One region of the Stutzerimonas sp. LR2 genome, then DNA from elsewhere that is predicted to be linked to it. Evidence: predicted binding sites of a transcription regulator. Region 1 holds the regulator's gene; each other region holds the start of a gene.
What was found. Region 1 encodes FliA, which starts transcription of late flagellar genes. Its sites were predicted from a motif close to CTAAAGTTTNNNNNNNNNNNGCCGNTAA; they were not measured.
Positions count from the first base shown of each region.

Region 2: a site for FliA is predicted at 999-1,026, ahead of ACVRRC_RS15035 (methyl-accepting chemotaxis protein). Genes of this name have one in related genera too.
Region 3: a site for FliA is predicted at 926-953, ahead of topA (type I DNA topoisomerase). Genes of this name have one in related genera too.
Region 4: a site for FliA is predicted at 1,371-1,398, ahead of ACVRRC_RS16780 (methyl-accepting chemotaxis protein). Genes of this name have one in related genera too.

Region 1 is NZ_JBVTRR010000002.1:468,241-470,441, reverse strand. It holds gene ACVRRC_RS08700 (chemotaxis response regulator CheY) at 1-342, opposite strand, end outside; gene fliA (RNA polymerase sigma factor FliA) at 417-1,142, opposite strand; gene fleN (flagellar synthesis regulator FleN) at 1,160-1,987, opposite strand; gene flhF (flagellar biosynthesis protein FlhF) at 2,079-2,201, opposite strand, start outside.
Region 2 is NZ_JBVTRR010000004.1:112,999-115,199, forward strand. It holds gene ACVRRC_RS15035 (methyl-accepting chemotaxis protein) at 1-894, opposite strand, end outside; gene ACVRRC_RS15040 (undecaprenyl-diphosphate phosphatase) at 1,154-1,984, shown strand; gene ACVRRC_RS15045 (ABC-F family ATPase) at 2,049-2,201, opposite strand, start outside.
Region 3 is NZ_JBVTRR010000007.1:44,086-46,286, reverse strand. It holds gene topA (type I DNA topoisomerase) at 1-852, opposite strand, end outside; gene ACVRRC_RS20995 (DUF1653 domain-containing protein) at 1,138-1,371, opposite strand; gene fadA (acetyl-CoA C-acyltransferase FadA) at 1,506-2,201, opposite strand, start outside.
Region 4 is NZ_JBVTRR010000004.1:522,288-524,488, forward strand. It holds gene ACVRRC_RS16780 (methyl-accepting chemotaxis protein) at 1-1,316, opposite strand, end outside; gene ACVRRC_RS16785 (DUF3859 domain-containing protein) at 1,470-1,940, opposite strand; gene ACVRRC_RS16790 (amidohydrolase family protein) at 2,005-2,201, opposite strand, start outside.

The DNA.
Region 1 (2,201 bases):
CTTTTCCTTGAGCACCTGGGCGGTGAAGGGTTTGACCACATAGCCATTGACCCCGGCCTGGGCCGCTTCGATGATCTGATCGCGCTTCGCCTCGGCGGTCACCATCAGTACCGGCAGATGCTTGAGGCGCTCGTCCGCGCGCACTGTGCGCAGCAGATCGATACCGCTCATGCCCGGCATGTTCCAGTCGGTGACCAGGAAATCGAAGCTGCCGCTTTTCAGCATCGGCAGTGCGGTGGTGCCGTCGTCCGCCTCGGCGGTGTTGGTGAACCCCAGATCACGCAAGAGGTTCTTGATGATTCGTCTCATCGTCGAGAAGTCATCGACGATGAGGATTTTCATGTTCTTGTCCAAGTCGACCTCCGTAAGTCCCAAAATGCCTCAGCAAACCGAGCACGTCATACCGCAAACAATTGTCAATTGGCGCGCCATTCGCCGAGGCGTGCACGCAAGCGCGCAGCACACTGGCTATGCAACTGGCTCACACGCGACTCGCTGACTCCCAGCACCTGACCAATTTCCTTCAAGTTCAACTCTTCGTCGTAATACAGCGACAGCACCAGCTTCTCGCGTTCGGGCAGATTACCGATGGCATCGGCCAGCGCCTGCTGGAAACGCTCGTCCTCCAGATCGCGAAACGGTTCCGGATGGGTGCTGCTCGCGTCTTCCTGCAGTTCGCCGTGCTCGCCTTCCTGCAGCAGATCGTCAAAGCTGAAGAGGCGGCTGCCCAGCGTGTCGCCGAGAATGGCGTAATACTCGTCGAGGCTAAGCTTAAGTTCGGCCGCAACCTCGTGATCTTTAGCGTCACGCCCGGTTTTCGCCTCGATGGCGCGGATCGCCTCGCTGACCATGCGCGAGTTGCGGTGCACCGAGCGCGGCGCCCAGTCTCCCTTGCGCACTTCGTCGAGCATGGTGCCGCGGATGCGGATACCGGCGTAGGTTTCGAAACTGGCACCTTTGCCGGCGTCGTATTTCTTCGCTGCTTCCAGCAGTCCGATCATTCCAGCCTGGATCAGATCGTCCACCTGCACACTGGCAGGCAGGCGCGCCAACAGGTGGTAAGCGATTCGCTTGACCAACGGGGCGTACTGATCGATCAGGCGGTACTGCGCATCCTTTGCCTGAGCCTTGCTGTAATACATAGCGGATCCGGCACCTGTCATTCGTGACTTTGAGAAGCGGGACTGATGAGGCGCTCCACGAAGAATTCGAGATGGCCGCGCGGTGTTGCGGGCAACGGCCAGGTATCGATCTTCTGTGCGATGGCCTTGAAGGCCAGCGCGCATTTCGAGCGCGGATAGGCCTCGTAGACCGCACGCTGTTTCTGTACCGCCTTGCGCACGGCCTCGTCGTAAGGCACGGCGCCAACGTACTGCAGCGCCACATCGAGAAACCGTTCGGTAACCTTAGTCAGTTTGGCGAACAGGTTGCGACCTTCTTGCGGCGCATGGGCCATGTTGGCCAACACGCGGAAGCGGCTGATGCCGTAGTCACGATTGAGCAGCTTGATCAGCGCGTAGGCGTCCGTGATCGATGTCGGCTCGTCGGTGACCACCAGCAGCACCTCCTGCGCGGCGCGCACGAAGCTGACTACCGAGTCGCCGATACCGGCCGCGGTGTCGATGATCAGCACGTCGATCTCGTCGCCCATCTCGCTGAATGCCTGGATCAGCCCTGCGTGCTGCAGGGACGACAGTTGCACCATGCTCTGGGTACCGGACGCTGCCGGCACGATGCGAATGCCACCTGGCCCCTGGATGAGCACGTCACGCAGATCGCACTCGCCGGCAATTACGTCGGCCAGGGTGCGCTTGCTGGTCAGACCCAGCAGCACGTCGACGTTGGCCAAGCCGAGGTCGGCGTCGAGCAGCACCACGCGCCGACCGAGATCGGCCAGGGCCAGCGCCAGATTGACCGACACGTTGGTCTTGCCGACGCCACCCTTGCCGCCGGTCACCGCAATCACCTGTACGGGATGCATACCCATGTTCACACGCCTATATCTTGCTGGGGCCTTTCGGCCGGCGATGCGCACGCAGGGCACGCATCTGATTCATTCTGGTACCGCTGTCGCCACATCATCCAGCCCGCCGTGACGAACCGTTGTACAACCCGGCGAACATATCGGCCATGGTTTCCTCGCTCGGTTCCTCGCCGGATTGCAAACTCACCGCACGGCTCACCAGCTGATGGCTACGCGG
Region 2 (2,201 bases), on a different contig from region 1:
CATCTGCTGCTGACTTTGCTCATGGGCCTGGCTGGACAGTTCGCTCAGCGCGCGGGACGACTGGTCCAGCGCGCCGGAAGTCTCGAACAGCTGGCCGACGACGGTGCGCAGCTTCTGGGTGAAGCGATTGAAGTCGCGCCCCAGGGTGGTCAGCTCATCGTTGCCGGAGACGTCCAGCGTGCGGGTCAGGTCGGCTTCGCCGCTGGCAATATTGGCCATGGCCGCCATGGTATGGCGCAGCGGTCGGACGATGCTGCGAATCAGGATGGCGACCAGAACCGCCATGATTGCCGAGATCAGCAGGCCGATCAGCGAGAAGCGCGTCAGGTAGTTCCAGAACTCCTGCTCGACGTCGTCCACATAGATGCCGGAACCGATGATCCAGCCCCAGGGTTTGAACAGCTGCACGTAGGAGATCTTCGGAACCGGGTTCTCTTCACCGGGCTTGGCCCACATGTAGTCAACCAGTCCGGCGCCGTCACGCCGGGCAATGGCGACCATCTCGTTGAACAGCTCCTTGCCTTCCGGGTCCTTGATCTTCGACAGATCCTGACCGTCGAGCTTCGGCTGCATCGGATGCATGATCATCTTCGGGCCGAGATCGTTGATCCAGAAGTAGTCCTGACCGTCGTAGCGGAGCAGGCGAATCTGCTCGATGGCGGCCTGCTGAGCGTCGGCCGTGGTCATGGCTCCGCTGGTTTCGAGCTTGTGGTAGTGCTCGAACACACCGGCGGCTGCTTCCACGACATTGCGGGTCGCTTCCTGCTTGCCGCGGTACAGGTCGGAGCGGACTTGCTGAATCATCAGCATGCCGAGAATGAACAGCATGACCACGGCGACCACGGGGATCAGCCAGAGGCGCTTGCTGATGGGGACATTGCGCAGCAGATTCATGAATAGGCTCCTGAGGTTTCTTTCTTATCGTTGTATCTGACGGGTCGGTGCTAGCGCATCGCTCCGACCTCTCATAGCGGTCGTGCCGCGGCACTCTGAGTAGCTTTTCGGCCGCGCGTGGCTAAAAATGAGCCCCCTTTTGTCGTCCGTCGAGGAATTTAATTCTCCCGGACGAGTCAGAACAGCCGGCCAGATGGCTTTCTGACATATACCTTGGTTGCATTGAGTCGCGATGGACTGCATCGCTGTAGGGGAATAGATGGATCTTTGGGTTGCGATTCAGGCGCTGATCTTGGGTGTCGTCGAGGGGATTACCGAATTTCTTCCGGTCTCCAGCACCGGTCACCAGATCATCGTGGCGGATCTGATCGGCTTCGGCGGCGAACGCGCGCTGGCCTTCAATATCATCATCCAGCTGGGCGCGATCCTCGCGGTGATCTGGGAATATCGGCGCAAGATCATCGACGTGGTGGTCGGCCTGCCCAAGGAGCGTCAGGCACAGAAGTTCACCGTCAACCTGCTGATTGCCTTCATGCCGGCCGTGGTGCTCGGCGTGGCCTTTGCCGATCTGATTCACGAATACCTGTTCAACCCGATCACCGTGGCCGCCGCGCTGGTCATCGGAGGCATCGTCATGCTTTGGGCCGAGCGTCGTGATCACGCGATCCGCGCTGAGACAGTCGATGACATGACCTGGACGCTGGCCTTGAAGGTCGGTTTCGCTCAGTGTCTGGCGCTGGTGCCGGGCACCTCGCGGTCGGGCTCGACCATCATCGGCGGGCTGCTGTTCGGCCTGTCGCGCAAGGCCGCCACCGAGTTCTCGTTCTTTCTGGCAATGCCCACCATGGTCGGTGCTGCGGTCTACTCCGGCTACAAGTACCGCGATCTGTTCCAGCCGGGTGACTTTGCCGTGTTCGCCATCGGCTTCGTCACTTCGTTCATCTTCGCCATGCTGGCCGTGCGGGCACTGCTGAAATTCATCGGCAACCACAGCTATGCCGCGTTTGCCTGGTACCGGATCGGTTTCGGGTTGCTGATCCTGGCGACCTGGCAGCTGGGCATGATCGACTGGAGCACGGCTGTCGGCTAGAGCATCAACGAAATGAAAAGCCCCGCTAGTGCGGGGCTTTTTTTTGGGGGGGCTGATTCGACGGTCAGACCTGTACGCCCTGGCTGCGCAGGTAGTCGTCGTAGCTGCCGCTGAAATCGGTGACGCCGTTTTCCGACAGTTCGATGATGCGTGTGGCCAGGGAGCTGACGAATTCGCGGTCATGGCTGACGAAGATCAGCGTGCCCGGATAGTTCTC
Region 3 (2,201 bases), on a different contig from region 1:
AGGCTTGCTGCTGGTCGGCTTGTCCTCACGCTTGGTCACGCTGTAGCTGGCGCCCTTGAGCTTCTCCAGCGCAGCATTGGCCTGCGCCTCGTTCAGCGGCTTGAACGCCTCGCCCTTCTCGCGGGCGACTTCGAAGCGCACCTTGGCCTGCTGGGCAGTCGCCAGGTCGGCATGAACTTCCCAGTATTCTTCCGGGACGAAGGCGCGGATCTCGCGCTCGCGCTCGACCACCAGTTTCACCGCCACCGACTGCACGCGACCGGCAGACAGGCCGCGGGCGATCTTCGCCCAGAGCAGCGGCGAAACCATGTAGCCAACCACCCGATCGAGGAAGCGCCGCGCCTGCTGGGCGTTGACGCGATTCAGATCGAGCTCGCCCGGTTGGGAAAAGGCCTCCTGAATCGCCTTCTTGGTGATCTCGTTGAACACCACGCGCTTGTAACGGCTGTCATCGCCACCGATGGATTCACGCAGGTGCCAGGCGATGGCCTCCCCTTCTCTATCCAAGTCGGTCGCGAGATAGATGGTGTCGGCTTCCTTGGCCAGGCGGCGCAGCTCCTCGATGACCTTTTCCTTGCCGGGCAGGATCTCGTACTTGGCCTTCCAGCCATGTTCCGGATCGACGCCCATGCGCGCGATCAGTTGACGCTTGGCCTTCTCCTTGGGCGACAGCGCAGGCGCTTCGGCCGCCGCAGCCTTGCCGCGCTTGACCGGCTCCTTGTTGGCCGAGCCGCTGGTGGGAAGGTCGCGGATGTGGCCGATACTCGACTTCACCACGTACTGGTTGCCCAAATACTTGTTGATTGTCTTGGCCTTGGCCGGTGATTCCACGATGACCAGCGATTTACCCATGGAGAGGAGAGTTCCTGAATCTAGAGGTGAACAGAGGCGGCGCCTCCGGCAGTTTGAATACCCGTGCCGTCGGTAATCGGCAAGGCATCAGCGAACGTTCGTGCGCGTTTTGCGAACGGGGCGGCTCTGCAGGATATTCCTGCTCGGCTCGGCCTGGCGCGGACCAGAGCGACGATTCGAGGCCATGAACCGGACGCCGGGGTTAGCGCTCTGTCTAAAAAGCACCGCTATATATAGTGGCGATGGAGCTGAGGTCAAGCGCGGCACTGGTAGCCCTGTGCCAGCTCAATCCCGAAAAACGCTGGGCTCGGCTTCGATCAGCGCGAACCTCGGCACCGTTTCACCGTTGACCTCGACCGTCTCGGTAAACATCGACAGTGGCCGCACCCAGAGTCCGCGCTCGCCATACAGCGCCTGGTAGAACACCACCAGCTCCTCCGTCTCGGAGTGCCGGGCCACGGCGAATACGCGATACTCCGGCCCCTTGTAATGGCGATAACGCCCCGGCTGCAACTGCATGCCTACCTCCACACAAATACAAAAAAGAAAAACCGGGGCACCAGGCCCCGGCTTCCATGCACCGGCTGACAATCATATTCCCGCTCAGTCGCGAGATTGGCTGTCAGCCTAGCGCAGTCATTTGCATCTGTCTGTTAGACGCGTTCGAAGACCGTACTGATCCCCTGGCCCAGACCGATACACATGGTGGCGACACCGAGCGTACCGTTGTTCTGCTTCATCACGTTCAGCAGGGTGCCGGAGATACGCGCACCGGAGCAGCCGAACGGGTGACCCAGGGCGATGGCACCGCCGTGCAGGTTGACCTTCTCTTCCATCTTGTCGAGCAACTTGAGGTCCTTGAGCACCGGCAGGGCCTGTGCGGCGAAGGCTTCGTTCAGCTCGACGTGGCTGATGTCGTCCATGGTCAGACCGGCACGCTTGAGGGCCTTCTGGGTCGACGGAACCGGGCCGTAACCCATGATCGCCGGGTCCACGCCCGCCAGTGCCATGGCACGAACCACGGCCATCGGCTGCAAGCCGAGGTCCTTGGCGCGTTGGGCCGACATGACGATCATGCAGGACGCACCGTCGGTGATCTGCGAGGAGGTACCAGCGGTCACGGTGCCGCCCTTCGGGTTGAACGCCGGCTTGAGCTCGGCCAGACCCTCGAGGGTGGTTTCCGGGCGAATGGTCTCATCGTAGTCGAAGACCTTGAGGAAGCCGTTCTCGTCGTGACCTTCCATCGGGATGATCTCGTCCTTGAACTTGCCTTCCTGAGTCGCTTTCCATGCCAGCTGGTGCGAGCGGTAACCGAACTGGTCCTGGGCTTCACGCGTGATGCCGTGCAT
Region 4 (2,201 bases), on a different contig from region 1:
TCGGTACCCTGGTGCACGCTGCCGATCATCTGTTCGATTTCGGCTGTGGACTGCTGAGTGCGATGCGCCAGGGCGCGCACTTCGTCCGCGACCACCGCAAAACCACGCCCGGCGTCGCCGGCGCGCGCGGCCTCGATCGCCGCATTCAATGCCAGCAGATTGGTTTGTTCGGCAATGGAACGAATCACCTCCAGCACCTTGCTGATGTCGCGCACCTGTCCGGCGAGATGCTCCACTTCGCCAGCGGTGTTGGTCACGTCGCTGGCCAGCAGGTTGATCGATTCCACCGTCTGCAGAACCTGCTTGCGCCCGCGCTGCGCCGTGTCGTTCGACTCCTGCGAGGCTTCGGAGGTAGCCACCGCGTTACGCGCCACTTCATCCACTGCCGCGGTCATCTGATTGACAGCTGCTGCGGCCTGTTCGATTTCATGGTTCTGCTGATGCAGGCCACGCGTCGAATCTTCGGTAACGGCGTTGAGCTCCTCAGCCGCCGAAGCGAGCTGATTGGACGACTCGGCGATGCCCTGGATGGTGCCCCGCAGATTGTTTTGCATGGTCTTGAGCGATGCCAGCAAACGAGCTGGCTCATCGTTGCCATTCACCGCGAAATCGCCGGTCAGGTCGCCATTGGCAATACGCTCGGCAACCGAAACCGCTTGTCCCAGCGGGCCCACGACGCTACGGGTGAACATCCAGGCGAGCATGACCGTAACCACGGCGGCAAAGATCAGCGTGGCCACAACCCAACCGAAACCGGTGTCGTACTGAATGGACGCCCGCTCAGCTGCCTGCCCCGCCTCTTCATTGTTTATCCGCTGCAGCTCGTTCAACGCGGCCGTGACGTTATCGGCATGTTCATTGATCGCGCCGTTGATGATCGCGATAGCCTGATCATGTTCGCCCCGCTGTACTTGGTCGACGATGCGCTGCTGCAACGGCAGGTACTGGTCGAAGGCCTGCTTGAACCGCTGATACGCGGACTTTTCTTCCGCCGTCGTCAACAGCTTGACGTACTGTGCATCGCGCTCCGCTACCTCCCCGCGCAGCTGTGCCAAGCGTTGAGCAGTGCTCTGCACGACCTGCACGTCTTCGGCGACGGTCATGCGCAGGGTGAGCGCCCGAATACGCATCACCGTCATGTTGAGCTCGCTGATGGCCATGATGCTCGGCAGCCAGTTCTCGTCGACCTCCCTGCTTTCCTTGCGCATATTTGCCATCTGGTTCAACGCGAACAGGCCGAGGAACAGAACCAGTAATCCGATCAAACCGAAGCCGAGGGCGGAACGTTTGCCGATTGTGAGATTGCGGATGGACATGGGGCTACTTTCTCCATGAATTGAAACGACGTCACAAACCGTGACCTGCTTCATTTATCGGAGACAGAACCGCACTCTTGAATTTTTGACGTCAAATTAATGGTTAGGGCGACTGACGGTTTTGAAGGCCACTACGTCCAAGCGATATCGCCATCATCTCGAGCGGACTTGAAACGTCCGTTCGGCCAATTTCCGGTCACCCTGAAAGACCATCAGCCGCCACTCGCCCGGCACCACCTCGTGCACCTCGGTAAACTCGAAGGCCATCACGTCGGTTTCGGCATCGGGCACCAGGCTCTGCACCACCTCGAATTTGTCATGACGCTTGCCATCAGGCGTCACCACGCCCGGCGTCAGGTACAGCAGAGTCAGCGGTGTATCCCCCTCACGCTTGCCGGAGAGGCGATAGCGCAACCCGAACTTGCTGCCGAGCTTGGCTGGCACCTCAATGGTCTGACGAATCGGCTGGTCGCGGCGGCTCAGCACACGCTCGCCCGGCTGGAAGTCGTCCTTGGACGTTTCGAAGATGCCGTACTCCACCGGCCCCACCACTTCAACCTGCGCCTGCGCAGGAATACCTACCACCAACAACGTGGCAACCAACGACCAACGAGTGAACGACATGACCTGCTCCTTCCAATGTGAGGAGCCGGCAGGTTATGACGTCGCGATTACAGCCTCATGACGCTCAGCGCAGCTCGTCCTGGCGTTTTTGCGGCAACAACGCGAGGAAGTTGTCACGCGCCACACCCCGCGCCACCGCTTCGGGCAAGGCATCGAGAAAAGGGGCAAACGCATTCATGCCTGTGGCCAGATTCTCGAAATGGCCCACTACGTCGGAGCCGATCACGAAACGCGTCGGATGCCGCGTCACCAGCTCCACCC